One region of the Eubacterium sp. SB2 genome, then DNA from elsewhere that is predicted to be linked to it. Evidence: predicted binding sites of a transcription regulator. Region 1 holds the regulator's gene; the other holds the start of a gene.
The links. The regulator LexA, encoded in region 1, represses DNA repair genes until DNA is damaged. The targets are predictions, from matches to a motif close to CNAACANNTGTTNG.

Region 1 (7,859 bases):
ACTCAGTGAATTCATCTCTTTTAACACCATAACATATTCTGAGACGGAACGATAATCTTCTGTAATATATTCTTCTGCAATATCCCATAGAGTATCTCCGGGCTGAATCTCAATACTCTTGTAATACTTAAAGTTAACAGGCTCTTCTGAACGTTTCTCATGTGCTGAAATCAAAAGATTTCCAAACAAAGCGCATGCCGCAAATACAATGAATACTGTTGCAATAAATAGAACCAGCATACTCCTGATATGTCTCTCGTTCTTTTTGATAGTCTGTGCTTTTGCATAATTTCTTTCTCTCTGCATTAGTAATTCCCCCGTTAAAACTCCCTAATAATTAGTTGCTTATTCGTTTTACGAACATCTGTTCTCTATAGCTAGAATTATATAACACGAACACATGTTTGTCAATACTCGCGTTTCATTTTTCGAACATATTTTCGTAACAAGTGTTTGCTTTTTAAAAACAACTATGATACTATATTTATAGAATGAGTTGAGCGTTGGCTTTAACGGATTAAGGAGGGCTATATGTCACAGGGTAAGATCAGCAAAAAGCAGCTGGAGATATTAGAATACATAAAAGCACAGATATTAGAACGGGGATTTCCCCCTGCTGTACGTGAGATTTGTGAGGCTGTCAATTTAAAGTCCACTTCCTCTGTACACTCTCATCTTGAGACACTGGAGAAGAACGGATACATAAGGCGTGACCCCACGAAGCCCAGAGCCATAGAGATATTAGATGATACATTTAATCTGACCAGACGCGAAGTTGTGAATGTCCCGCTTGTCGGCCGTGTCGCCGCAGGAGAGCCGCTGCTGGCACAGGAGAACATAGAAAACTACTTCCCCATTCCCATGGAATTCATGCCCAACAAGCAGACCTTCATGCTGACTGTAAAAGGAGAAAGCATGATTAATGCCGGGATCCTGGATGGGGATATGGTGCTCGTTGAACAGGATCATACCGCTTCCAACGGTGACATGGTGGTTGCACTTGTAGAAGACGGAGCCACAGTCAAAACCTTCTATAAAGAAGAAGGAGTATACCGCCTGCAGCCGGAGAACGACTACATGGAGCCTATCATCGTAAAGGAAGTATCCATCTTAGGAAAAGTGATCGGGGTTTTCCGATTTTTTTAAAATCCGGATGCAAAATGGTATTTCCGAATGGTATTCAAAAAGACATGCGCAAAACTGAAATGCTGCATGTCTTTTTATCCTCTTATCTCCTGGGGGAATCCCGCCGACCGTTACCGGCGGTTCGCTCCAATCAGTCTTTCTTAATCTGTTCCACGATATATTCGCTTATCTGCGGCGGTTCCAGAAATGGCCGTGCAAGATAATATCCCTGCATATAATCTACACCCAGTTCGATCACCTTATGCATCTCCTGTTCCGTCTCGATTCCTTCCGCAATGACTTTAATATTTCTTTCCTTAGCATAGGATATGGTATTTTCCACGATCTTCTGCTTATCAATATTATCATGGATACCGGATATAATCTCTCTGTCGATCTTAATATACTTAGGGGCAAGCTCCAGAAGGATTCTCTCACCATTATATCCGCTCCCGTAATCGTCCAGAGCAAAATCCGAATCCCAGCGGTTGACAAGAACACGTTTTACATCCATAGCCTCCTTATCTGCCTCTGCGTATTCAGTAATCTCGAATACGAAATGATCCAGATACCCTTTACATTCAGATTCAATAAACTCAATCATCCTGTTACTCACTCTGTAGTCGGCCAATGAATTAATGAAGACTTTACAGTCAGGCTGAATCCGTTGGTTTTTCACATGCTGTACAAATGTGGTGGATGCCATCTTCCATGTCAGTTCTTCTACTTGATCCAGTTTGTGTTCTTCTCTGGCCAAAGCCAGGATTTCAGAAGGGTTGCGCAATGTGGGCATAGTTCCTCTCATCAGAGCCTCATAGGCAAAGATTCTGCCGGTGTGCGCATCGACGATGGGCTGAAAATAGTACTCTACCTTTTCCCGTTCCAGCAGTTCCGAAAGCTCCCTGCGGTTCTGTGAGATATACTCCTCGCTGTGATATGCCCCCAGGTCAAAGTCACTGATTTCACCTTTGGTAGAATGCTTCACCTGGTACATTGCAAAATCAGAAAATTGCAGAAGCTGTTCGTAATGGCGGGAATCCCTGGGATACCATGAAATACCGCCGGACATCTTTAATTTTAATCTCTGCATTGGCGGAAGCAGAATGTATTCTTCGTCGATGCCCTTTTTTAGGACGGAAAGAATCCGTGTGATATCCTCCTCCGTATCATATCCATAGAAAAACAGATAAAATTCATCCCCTGAATTACGCGAAATAATTGTGTTCGACGGCGTATACTTCCGAAAACTGTCTGCCGCAGCCTGAATGTATTTATCTCCGTAATCATGTCCGAACTTATCGTTGATCTGTTTGAGGTTATCCAGATCCATCATAACCAGTGCCGCCTTCTTCAGGCAGGATTCTCCCTTTTCAAAAAGCTGCTGCATGATACGCTGGAATGCACGTCTGTTCTTCAGCCCCGTAAGCAGATCGTGGTCACGTTCATGCTCAATCAGCTGCTTTTCCTGGATTGTCTTCGTGATATCTTCGACTATGCCGATTGCCCTTCGATCCTCCACGCCCGAATAACTTAGACGGACATAGGTCTCTTTTTCCCCGGTCGGTATCTTATACAATATATAGTCTTCTGCTTCCTCTGCTTTATAGATTTCCAACTCCTTCATTTCCATGATGAAAGTCTGCACATCCATATTGGAAGCAATGGAACCCTTAAGGCCAAATATATCAAAGAAACCGTCCGTCAAAAATAGAGTGTTATTATCCATATCAATTTCAAACCCTGCTATACGTATGCTGGCTTTGTTCAGAATCTGCGCAAACTTTGTGGCGGAGTCGATTACATCACGGCTCAGCTTTTCAATGGACTCTTCCAGCTGATCGAATTCATATATATTCGTTCTGGGGAGGCCTATTTTGTTTTTTGTATTCATCTGCTGCATATGTTTTGACACCAGATGAATCGGTCTTGATATCATAAAACTAACAAGCACGCTGCCTGCGATCCCCATAATGATTGTCAGAATAATTGCAACAATAATATAGGACATGATATGGTTGGAAAACTCGGTAAGATCACTCTCCTTCACTGCACCTGCCAGTCCCCACCGATCCGATTCAAAGGGACCGTTCGAATCATAGAGCTGGAAGTACTCCATATCCATAAAATACCGCTCATGATCTGCACCGTTAAAATAAAAGTTCCCATCAGATGACTGTGATACATCCAGCTTTTCCATGTCCGGTGCGATGCTGCTGTCCGATGAATATACGGTTCTATATTCATCGGTTTCCGCATCCTGTACGATCAGTAAATAGGAGGCCGGCTTATCTTCCATCAATTCCTCAGACGGAAGCATAGTGGCAAGGTAATCCAGTGTAATCTCCATGCCAAGTGTACCATAGACTTTACCTGTTGACGTTATCAGAGGAACCGTATAGGAAATCATCATCTTATCGTCGTCCGTAAGCGTATGCGGTTTTCCCCAATACCCCAATTCTGTCAGCGAAGCTGCCCCGGGGTTTTCATATCCTTGTTCCTGCGGATTTAGAAAAAGATTGTATATCTCCTCATGTTCCTTGGTAAATACGAACTGAGGCTTCCAGGCACTGTCAGTGGCTATATCCAGGCTATGTACAAGATCAACCGAGCCTCTCTCAATCAGGAGGTCACTGTTGCGGACAGAGGCGCTTGTATCCGGATCCAGATCCCGGAAATAAACGCCGGGACGGGAAAAACTCTCCTGTTCCCTCAGTTCTTTGGGATCATCATTGTTAAAAACAACAAAAGCTCCGGTCACCTTATTGGAACGAAGCATTTCGATCAGATTTCCGGAAATCTCAGAAACCAGCGGAAAGCAGGCATTTGAGTTTTTTCCTATATTATCCAGGTCGATCATCCCGTCCTGATCCAGCTTTTCAGCGGTCTCGTTAATGAGTTGTACCGTATAAGACACGTTAGACCAGCTGTTTATCATCTCATTCTGCAGGTAGCTGGAACGATTGGCCACCTTTCCCTGAACAATGCCTTTGGCATTCTCATCAAGTTCCTGAATGGCTCCCCCGAATATAAAAGTTCCTGAGAGCAGCATTACTTCTATTAAAGTTAGGAGGACCATGGGAATCAGCATTCTTTTCAGTATAGGCTGTGCTTTCTGTCTGTTCATGCGCATTCCTGTGCCCTCCTTTCTTTCATCCGCTTCCTATATGCAGCGGTTCCGAATTTATTTATTATCTACTAACTTCTCAAGAGATGCCAATGTCTCCTCATACCAGCTCTCAAAATTATCATCCGTATCAAATTTACTGACAGCCTCTTCCCTGGTAGAACCTGCTGATATTGCCGATTCCACCTCTGCCCGGTCCGCTGCCGCTTTGTCTGTAAGCGAATACTCCAGCACATTACGGGCATCCGTACCGTTTTCAAAGGCGCGGGTTGTATAGAGTGAAGTTTCCTCAATTTGCGTTAGGGAAGCCTCAAGCACCTGGATGACGCTGCTGTCTGTACTGTCTATGCTCTTTTTGATCAACTCTTTATCGTTGGCCTCTTTTTTGACAGGCAGATACCCTGACGTCACAGCAAACTGTATATTACGGTCAGTGTCTGTAAACCATTTCAAAAATTCCACGGAAGCCTCGATTTCTGCCTTATCTTCCTTTTCCATCACTACCATGCCTGCGCCCTGCTGTACAGAGTATTTCTCACCGTCCTTAAAGCGAGGGCACTCAAAAGCCTGCATCTCGATCGGATATGTATTTTCATCGTCCAGCGTCACCTGATTAGGGAAAAATGTCGCTCCCGCAGAGGAACCTACAAATGCCAGTATATTCCCTGTCTTGATATCATCACTCCGAAACTTGCCGGAGGAAGCAAAGTAGCCATTGATAAAAGGCACATAGTAATTGTCCCAAAGCTTACGGACTACGTCTTTATCAAAATTCAAAGCCGGCTGACCATCCTTGACGGAGAAAATCTCAGTCCCCAGTTCCCGTGCTCCTATTATAAAATAATTGGCCATAGCGTCCCTTCCAAAGAAGGCTTTACCGTCATCCGGAGTATCTGTCAGGCTGTCCGTCCATTCGTAATATTCTTTGGACGTGGCAGTAATCCCCTCGATTGTGGAAATATCCTCCAGGTCAGCGCCCGTTGCATCGGCAAACTTATCCCAGTCTGTCTTGTTCAGCATAAATACTTCCGTTGCCTTGGCAATCGGGAATATCTTCAGACTGTCTTCGGAGGAAAACTTTCCCTCATCAATGTAGCTGTCCATATATTCACTGATCTCATCCTCAGTCATATATTCCATCAAATCCACAGCCATGCCCTTCTGATCCACCGCATAGGCTGTATCCGCATAAGCCGCAAAAATATCAGGGATTTCTTTTGCCCCGACTTTTCCGTCAATGGAGGCCAGTACATTATCCTCCAGATCGGCCACATTGCCAAGGCTGGATGCTTTTACTTTGATTCCCAGCTCTTTTCCCCGGCTGCCATTGAACTCTGTTACCAGTTCATTGAAGGCATCCTGCTGTGCGCCGTTATAATAGTGCCATACTTCGATAGAAACCGGCTTCTTAGGATCCAGCAGGCTTTCCTTCTTGTTATCATTCGTTTTTTCTTCTGCAGAAGAGCACCCGGCCGTCAGGCTGAGAATGGCAGCTGTAAACAGGCAGACTGCAGTTTTATACACTCGTTTCCTCATAATATCCTCCACCGGCGCTTACAGTGATTCAACATCTACTTCTACGCCATCCCTCCAAATACGTTCCAGGTTATAGAACAGCCTGTTCTCCTTATCAAAAATATGCACGATGATATCTCCAAAATCAAGCAGCACCCAGCTGGCGGTACCGTAACCTTCCCGCTGCTTTAACACAAATCCTGCCTTATGGAGGCATTCCTCCACATTGTCTACCAGAGCCTTTACCTGGCTCTCGTTGCTGCCGTTTGCGATGATAAAATAATCCGCAAGTACGGAGACACCGGCAATATCAATTACCTTAATGTCCTCTCCCTTTTTTTCATCCAGCGCTTTGCAGGCAAGCCGCGCCATTTCCCTTGCTTGTTCCATAGATCAGTCTCCTTTACTTCTTTAATTTGTATACATTATTCTGCAGCTGTGCTGCAGACCCGCCCGCAGGGCATGTATTACGGGGTGCCCTTTGGGTATACATTATTCTGCAGCTATGCTGCAGACCTGCCCGCAGGGCATGAGTTACGGGGTGCCCTTTGGGTATACATTATTCTGCAGCTATGCTGCAGACCTGCCCGCAGGGCATGAGTTACGGGGTGCCTTTTGGGTATAATTATGTCAACAGTTCTCACTGGTCTGAACTGCTACTGATAATATTCATAAGTTCTGACGGTCAAGGGGTCAATCTCCCTTCCCACATTCTTAAGATAAGAAATTGTGGAACCAGCACTGAGTGCCACTGCCTTGTTCAGATTTGAAAACGCCTCTCTTCTCACTTCCTTTAAAACCGGAATTCCCTGCCTGCCCGGTTCGATATAGTCAGCTAGAAAAATGATTTTTTCAAGCAGTGTCATCTGAGGCTTTCCCGTGGTGTGATAAGTGATGGCCCCCAGAATATCAGAATCTTTAATATTATATTCATGCTCGGCAAGATATGCTCCCAGCTTGGCATGGATCAGGGCCGGCATTTTCAGCTCAGAGTCGGTCAGTGTGATATTGCATTCCCTGCACAATTTGATCTGCTCCTTACCGGAGCAGAACTTGCCGCAGTCATGCAAAAGCCCTGCCAGCATCGCCTGGTGTATATCCGTTTCATAACACATGGCAAGCGATGCAGCCGTATACATAACTCCCAGCGTATGTTCGTAGCGTTCTGGTTTTAATCTCTTCTCCAGTTTTCTTCGAATCCCCAAAATCTCCGTCATGGCTCCACTTCCTTATACAAATGATGTTCTTTAATATAATCAGCCACTGCATCCGGCACGAAATAATGCACTGTCAGCCCCTTCGCGGCCCGCTCCCGGATCGTCGTTGAAGAAATCTCCAGTAGCGGCGCCCGAAGCAGTTCAATCTCGGCTTCATATTTCTTTTTAAGATAAGCAATCTGTTTCTGCATATCTCCCACATCCTTGTCATCCCGCATCGCCGCAAGTATGGTGCAGGTTGGGAAAATCTCTTTGAAATACTTCCATTGTTCAATGGAAAACAGAGAATCCGCCCCCAAAATAAAATAAAACTCGTTGCCCGGATACAGTTCATGGAAATCACGCATTGTCCGATACGTGTATGATATCCCCTTCTTCGCCTCATGCATGGAAAGCTTAAAATGCGGGGAACCGCTGATTGCGGCCTTTACCATCTCAATTCTGTGGGTAAGCGAGGTATCCATGTCTTCCGTATCTTTATGCGGTGGATTACCATTCGGTAAAAACCATATTTCATCCAGTTTAAACTCTTCGAAGGCAAATTCACCCAAAAGCAGATGACCAATATGGATCGGGTCGAATGTGCCTCCCATGATGCCGATTTTCATAGAATCCTCCTACGGAAGTACGATCTTTTTCTTGTCGTCCTTTCCTTCCCTGTATAATACAATCTTCTTGCCGATTACCTGGACCACCTGAGAACGTGTCCTGCCGGCAACAAGCTCTGCCAGCTCCCTTGGATCATCTGCACAATTTTGAAGCACGCTGATCTTAATGAGTTCTCTGGCCTCTAAAGCCTCAGAAATCGCTTCTGTAAGCCCGGGAGTAATACTGGACTTCCCGATCTGAAAGATCGGATCCATTGTCATGGCAAGGCT
Region 2 (7,859 bases), 1.8 Mb from region 1:
AGCGGGAAGACCCACAAGCAGAATTTCCTTCATGCGGTTTACGGCAGGCCGCTGCAGAATACGGACTTTTGAAAAGATCAGAGCATCCCTCCGTATACGCAGGAGATAGATTGAGAACACCATTATCTGTGCAAAAACAGTAGCTGCAGCGGCCCCCTTAACGCCGAGACGGGGCAGCGGCCCAGGCCCGAATATCAGAACCGGGTCTAGGACCAGATTGATCACAAGCCCGATCGTTGTGGACCAGAATGTGATCATACTGTTTCCCATGGCCGTCAGAAGCCCTGTGAGAATCTGATTGATAAAGTTAAATACAATTCCTCCACAGGTGACCGCCAGGTACCAGCGGGCATCCAGAATCACTTCCGGGCTGTTGAGGCGGAAAAAGCCAATCAGTGGTCTATTAAATATCACGGATATCACGCCGTAGAGAAGTCCGAAGAGCAGTCCCATCTGCAGGGAAGCAGTGGCATACTGTACCGCCTTTTCCTCTTTTCCGGCGCCCAGAGACTGGGCCGTAAGCACCTGTCCCCCCATCCTTGCAAGCATGGTAAATCCGGCGGAAAGCCAGATATACATGCCGGCCGCCCCAACGGCTGCCACGGCATTACTGCCAATCCGTCCGATCCAGAGCATATCGGTCAGATTATAGGCCATCTGAATCAGCGAAGTCCCCATAATGGGAAGGGCCAGTCTGGCCAGCGACCCGGCTATGGGGCCATTTAACAAGTCAATTCCTTTTTTCATTCTATGAATTCCCCTAACTAAGCAGTTAATTATATTTAAAATAAATACAGCAGTACCGTTTGTACTTCTGAAGAGTTATAAACAGCGGTAATATTATAACATGGAATGATACGATATGACAGGGGAAAACCAGGAAGCAAATTCCCCTTCCCATGAACCATAATAAGAATTGACTTCCCGGTGATTCCAGGCCTATAATAGTTGTATTACAATTACATATAAAGAAAATGGAGGCGTTACTATGACAAAGGTATTAATTCAGCCAGGCCCATGCGGACTTGACACACAGGTAGAAGCAACTTCAGAGGACGGGATGGAAGTACAGGTAAAGATTACATCTGGCTGCGAATCCATCAATAAAATGACAGAAGAATTAGGTGATACATGGGACGCCTACGAAGTCTGTCTTGGAAAACCAGGGACCGGCCCGCTCTACGATTATGCAGCAGAAAAACTTCCGGGCCATGCATCTTGTCCTGCCATAGCAGGAATCATCAAATGCATCGAAGTAGAATGTAAACTGGCACTCCCAAAAGACGCATCAATCACATTTGTTTAGGGAGTGAGGTTTTTAACGAACGGATGGGGGGGACGCTGTCTGGAATCGCGGCAGTCCTCTTTGGGATGCGGCTTTGCGGCGTAACAGCCGCTAATCAAAATGAAAGCCAGCATGATGGACACCGCCGACAAACACGGGTATGCCGATGCATACCCGCTTGAGTCGGCTTAATCGCAGGACTGGAAGTCCTGCGATTAGTCCATATGCTGGCTTTCATTTTGATGTAGCGGCTGTAACACCGCAAAGAAGCATCCCGAAGAGGACTGCCGCGATTCCAGACAGCTGGTGCATCCGGCCGGTCGGAAAATCATCCCTCCTCGGGAGAAAATCAGAACGGGAGCAGCGGATGTTGCCTGAATGCTCGGTAAGAAACATACAATAAAGTGATAATAACCTATAGATTATATATCCGTAGACCCATTCCCAGCCGCCTTTCCCGTCTGCGGCCCCTTTACCGCAATCCCTCAATCCCGATTCAGCACTCCTTTGATATATTTACCTGTGTAGGATTGCGGATTCTCAGCGATTTCTTCCGGTGTTCCGGTTGCGACTACGGTTCCGCCTTTGTCGCCCCCTTCCGGTCCTATATCGATGATATAATCGGCAGTTTTGATGACATCCAGGTTGTGTTCGATTACGATGACGGTGTTGCCGTCACCGGAGAGCCGCCTTAGGATTTCTGTCAGTTTGTGGACATCGGCAAAGTGGAGGCCGGTTGTTGGTTCGTCCAGGATGTAGACTGTCTTTCCTGTGCTGCGTCTGCTCAGTTCGGACGCCAGTTTAATCCGCTGGGCTTCGCCGCCCGATAATTCCGTTGAAGGCTGTCCCAGGCGGATGTAGGAAAGGCCCACATCGTTGAGGGTCTCCATCTTTCTACGGATGCTTGGAACATGCTCGAAGAACTGCAGGGCTTCCTCTACGGTCATATTGAGGACGTCATAGATGGTCTTTCCTTTATATTTAACTTCCAGAGTCTCGCGGTTGTAGCGCTTGCCGCCGCAAACTTCGCAGGGAACGTATACGTCCGGAAGGAAATGCATCTCGATCTTCAGGATCCCATCGCCGCTGCAGGCCTCACAGCGTCCGCCCTTGACGTTGAAGCTGAAACGCCCCTTTTTGTAGCCGCGCGCCTTGGCATCGGGGGTTGAAGCAAACAGATCTCGGATCAGATCGAAGACTCCGGTATAAGTTGCAGGATTGGAACGGGGAGTACGTCCGATCGGGGACTGATCGATGTCGATTACTTTATCGACCTGATCCAATCCTTCGATGCGCTTGTGTTTCCCCGGGATTGTCCTTGCACGGTTGAGTTCCTTTGCCAATTTTTTATAAAGGATTTCGTTCACAAGAGAACTCTTACCCGAACCGGAAACACCGGTCACACATGTCATAATTCCAAGTGGAATGTCTACATCAATATTTTTCAGGTTATTCTGCTGTGCACCGATAATTCTGAGGTATCCGGCAGGCTGTTCTCTTTTTTCGGGAATCGGTATTTTGATCTTGCCGCTCAGATAGGCTCCGGTGATGGAGTTCTTGTTTTTCATGATTTCCTGTGCGGTTCCGACGGCGATCACTTCTCCGCCGTGTTCGCCTGCGCCTGGGCCGATGTCCACGATGCAGTCGGCAGCCAGCATGGTGTCTTCATCGTGCTCTACGACAATTAGAGTGTTGCCCAGATCCCTGAGGTGCTTCAGTGTGCCGAGAAGCTTATCGTTGTCCCGCTGATGCAGCCCGATGCTTGGCTCATCCAGAATGTAGGCGACGCCTACCAGGCCGGAGCCGATCTGGGTAGCCAGGCGGATCCTCTGGGCCTCTCCGCCGGATAAAGTGGCGGTTGCCCTTGCCAGTGTCAGATAATCCAGCCCCACATCCATCAGAAACTGGATCCGGGCCTTGATTTCCTTCAGTATCTGCCCGCCGATCAGCAGCTGTGTCTCGGTGAGCTGCAGCTCCTGAAGGAACTTCTGCAGTTTATTGATGGACAGAGCGGTAACGGCGGCGATATTCTGACCGCCTACAGTAACGGCCAGAGCCCCCCTTTTCAGACGCTGCCCTCCGCACTCGGAGCAGGGGGTAATATTCATAAAGGTTTCATACTCTGCCTTCATAGAGTCGGATCCCGTTTCGCGGTAACGGCGCTCCACATTTTTCAGAAGTCCTTCAAAGGCCACATCGTAGACGCCTTCTCCGCGCTGCCCTTTATAATATACCTTTACAGATTTTCCGTTTGTTCCGTGGATTAGGATGTCATGCACTTTCTTTGGATACTTTTCAAAGGGAGTATCCAGATCAAACTTATATTCTTTGCAGAGCGCATCCAGAATCGCTCTGGTAAAACTGGATTTGTCCGTACAGGACTGCCAGCCGATGACTGTGATGGCCCCCTCGCTGATACTGAGCGATGGATTGGGGATGATCAGGTCCTCAGAAAATTCCATCTTATATCCCAGGCCGAAGCACACCGGACATGCGCCGAAGGGATTGTTGAAGGAGAAGCTTCTCGGCTCAATCTCTTCAATGCTGATTCCGCAGTCCGGGCAGGCAAAGCTCTGGCTGAAATTCATTGCTTCTCCGCCGATGATATCGACAGTCAGCAGGCCTTCTGCAAGGCTCAGTACGCTTTCCACAGAATCTGTCAGGCGCTTCTCAATACCGGATTTTACGACAAGGCGGTCCACGATTATCTCAATGTTATGTTTAATATTCTTATCCAAGGTAATCTCCTCGGATAATTCATAGAGGTTTCCGTCGATGCGTACACGCACGTAGCCGCTCCTTTTTGCACGTTCCAGGAGCTTGGCATGGGTTCCCTTTCGGCCCCTGACCACCGGGGCCATAAGCTGTATTTTTGTTCCCTCGGGCAGGTTCATGACCTGATCCACCATCTGGTCCACGGTCTGCTTCATAATCTCTTTGCCGCATTTGGGACAGTGGGGGATACCGATGCGCGCGTAGAGAAGTCGGAAATAGTCGTAGATCTCCGTTACGGTTCCGACTGTAGAACGGGGATTGTGATTGGTTGATTTCTGGTCGATGGAAATTGCAGGAGAGAGTCCTTCAATACTCTCCACATTCGGTTTTTCCATCTGGCCGAGAAATTGCCTTGCATAGGAGGACAGTGATTCCATATATCTGCGCTGGCCTTCCGCGTAAATTGTATCAAATGCAAGAGAGGACTTCCCGGAGCCGCTGAGACCGGTCAGTACGACCAGCTCATTTCTGGGAATGTCCAAATCTATATTTTTCAGGTTGTTTTCATTTGCGCCGCGTATCTTAATGTATTTTCTGGCGTCCATTTTTTTGCCCATGTGTAATCCTTCCTGTTCCTTCTAATGTATTTATAATGATCTGTCAGTCGTCCATATCGTTCAGGACTTTTTTGAGTTCCACCAGCTTGTCTCTCAGTTCAGCAGCGGATTCGAAGTTCAGTTCAGCAGCAGCCTTTTTCATCTGCTTTGACAGGTCTGCAATTAATTTTTCCAGTTCTTTTCGGCTCATGGATTCCGGATCTTTTTCCATCCGCATCTCCTCTGCGGCAACTTTCTTGGAAATACTGATCAGATCACGTACTGATTTACGGATCGTCTGCGGTGTGATTCCATGCTCCTCATTGTACTTCATCTGTATCTCGCGGCGGCGCTGTGTCTCATCCATAGCTGTCCGCATGGAATCTGTTATGGTATCCGCGTACATAATGACATGCCCCTCTGCGTTACGTGCTGCACGGCCGATCGTCTGGATCAGTGAGGTGCCGGAACGCAGGAACCCTTCTTTATCCGCATCCAGGATCGCCACCAGTGTGATCTCGGGAATATCCAGCCCTTCCCTCAGAAGGTTGATGCCCACGAGTACATCAAATACATCCAGACGCATATCACGGATGATCTCAGTACGCTCCAGGGTATCGATATCGGAGTGCAGGTATTTGACACGGATGCCCACCTCACGCATATAGTCGGTCAGGTCCTCGGCCATTCTTTTTGTCAGCGTGGTTACCAGAACCTTATTCTTTTTTGCAATCTCCTTATTCACTTCGCCGATCAGATCGTCGATCTGTCCCTCCACCGGACGGACCGTAACCTCGGGATCCAACAGCCCTGTGGGGCGGATAACCTGCTCTGTCCGAAGCAGTTCGTGTTCTTGCTCATAAACACTCGGTGTGGCAGATACAAATAAAACCTGATTGATCTTGCTCTCAAATTCCTCAAAATTGAGCGGACGGTTGTCCTTTGCCGACGGCAGCCGGAATCCGAAGTCCACGAGGGTAGACTTGCGCGACTGGTCACCGGAGTACATGCCGCCGATCTGAGGAATGGTCTTGTGGGACTCATCTATCATGATGATAAAATCATCGGGAAAGTAGTCGATCAGCGTGTAGGGCGGCTGCCCCGGTGCAAGCCCGGACAGATGGCGGGAGTAGTTCTCGATGCCGGAACAGAATCCGGTCTCCTTGAGCATCTCGATATCAAAATTTGTGCGTTCTGCAATCCGCTGTGCTTCCAGCAGCTTATCCTGGCGCTTGAATTCCTTAACGCGCTCCTCCAGCTCTGCCTCAATAGCGGTTACAGCGCGGGCGATATTCTCTTTGTCCACAACATAATGGGATGCGGGAAAGATTGCGATGTGCTTCAGCTCATCCTTGATCTCTCCGGTCAGGACGTCAATCTCGGTAATCCGCTCCACCTCATCCCCGAACCATTCGATGCGGATCGCGGTATCCTCGGAGTAAGCAGGGATCACCTCCAGAACGTCACCCCGCACCCGGAAGGTGCCGCGGTGGAAATCCATTTCATTTCTGTCATACTGAATCTCAATGAGCTTTGCCATGACTTCATCCCTGTCCCGCGTCATGCCCGGGCGCAGTGAAATCACCATGTTCTGGTAGTCCATCGGGCTTCCCAGTCCATAGATACAGGATACGCTGGCTACGATGATCACATCCCGACGTTCCGCCAGGGCCATGGTGGCGGACAGGCGGAGCTTGTCGATCTCGTCATTGATCGCCGAATCCTTGGCAATATATGTGTCCGATGAGGGAACATAGGCTTCCGGCTGATAATAATCGTAGTAACTTACAAAATATTCGACCGCATTTTTAGGAAAAAATTCCTTGAATTCCCCGTAAAGCTGAGCGGCCAGAGTCTTGTTGTGTGCGATGATCAGAGTGGGCCTGTTCAGCGCCTGAATCACGTTAGCCATGGTAAATGTCTTACCGGAACCGGTAACGCCGAGCAGAGTTTCAAATTGATTGCCCTCTTTAAACCCACGCACCAGCTCGGCAATGGCCTGCGGCTGGTCACCCGTGGGCTGGTATTCCGATACAAGTTCAAAATGATCCATAAACCCGATACCTCCATATATAAACAATTCCCTATAATTGGGAATTTCATACTTTCATAGTGTCAGATATGATTATAGCAGAGGTTCTGGAAAATGTACAGTAAAAACCGAATGTTTGTTCTGTATAATTGCGAGACCATGTAACCGTTCAGGACGGACTGAACGGTTACGCATCCAGCCCACGGAAACTCGCCTTCCGTGAGGGGAAAACATTGCAAAAAAGGCTGTTTATGGTATAATGAATGTCAGTGGGAAGATCATGTCTGCACATTTTTAAATGGAGAATTTCAGTCATGAATTTTAGTTACATCGTATAATGATTCGATATTGGATGGGGTCCATATTGGATTTTTACTTCGTTTAAATGAAATTACCCGTGCATGCTATTGATCGTCAATTCGGAAAATGAGCGAAAGGATAGAAGATATGAAAAAAAGAACGATTGCTCTGCTGATCCTTTCTGCCTTAATATTGTGTATATTATCCGGATGCATAGAGAACAGCAGAGTAGTAAACTATGATGGTCAGGACGAAGAAACTACAACCATTACCTTTTTTGGGAATAAGTATGAACCGGAAAATGTTACGGTCATAGAGGAGATCATTTCCGGTTTCATGACGGAGAATCCTGATATCCGTGTTTCCTATGAAAGCCTGAAAGGGACCGAATACTTTGAAGCCTTAAGAAAGAGGATGGCTTCCGGCAAGGGAAACGACGTTTTTATGGTAAATCACGATATCTTGCTGGAGTTGCAGCAGAGCGGGCAGGTGGCGGATCTGTCATCACTCAGCGTGATCCCGGAGTATACCAGGCAGATGCGCAGCCAAATGGAGGAGAACGGAAAAATCTACTGGATGCCTACCACGGTATCGGCGTTTGGGCTGTACTGTAACATGGATTTACTCAGAAAACACGGGCAGGAGGTGCCTCAGAATCTCGGAGAATGGGAAACGGTCTGCGGTTATTTCAAAGACAGGGGGATTACACCGATGATTGCTAACAATGACATTTCCCTGAAGACACTGGCCATCGGGTACGGATTTTACTCTATCTATCAGGAAGAGGTGCAGGCAGAAGTATTTGCTCGGATTAACAGCGGTGAAGAGACGCTGAGCCATTATCTGAGTTCCGGGTTCTCCATAGTGGAAAGTTTTATCCGGAAAGGATATATTGACGGAGAAAAGGCACTCGATACGAAGAAAACCTCCG

Region 2: uvrB (excinuclease ABC subunit UvrB) is a predicted target of LexA. The motif match lies at 6,758-6,771, and genes of this name have one in related genera.

What each region holds. Positions count from the first base shown of each region.
Region 1 covers NZ_LN865153.1:1,839,000-1,846,858, forward strand. Annotated here, with positions in the region: gene BN1938_RS20595 (LysM peptidoglycan-binding domain-containing protein) at 1-306, opposite strand, end outside; gene lexA (transcriptional repressor LexA) at 532-1,146, shown strand; gene BN1938_RS20605 (bifunctional diguanylate cyclase/phosphodiesterase) at 1,277-4,255, opposite strand; gene BN1938_RS20610 (extracellular solute-binding protein) at 4,307-5,785, opposite strand; gene rsfS (ribosome silencing factor) at 5,804-6,154, opposite strand; gene yqeK (bis(5'-nucleosyl)-tetraphosphatase (symmetrical) YqeK) at 6,421-6,981, opposite strand; gene nadD (nicotinate-nucleotide adenylyltransferase) at 6,978-7,589, opposite strand; gene yhbY (ribosome assembly RNA-binding protein YhbY) at 7,599-7,859, opposite strand, start outside.
Region 2 covers NZ_LN865153.1:69,752-77,610, reverse strand. Annotated here, with positions in the region: gene BN1938_RS12550 (MATE family efflux transporter) at 1-747, opposite strand, end outside; gene BN1938_RS12545 (DUF6951 family protein) at 989-1,306, shown strand; gene uvrA (excinuclease ABC subunit UvrA) at 1,771-4,617, opposite strand; gene uvrB (excinuclease ABC subunit UvrB) at 4,661-6,649, opposite strand; gene BN1938_RS12525 (ABC transporter substrate-binding protein) at 7,076-7,859, shown strand, end outside.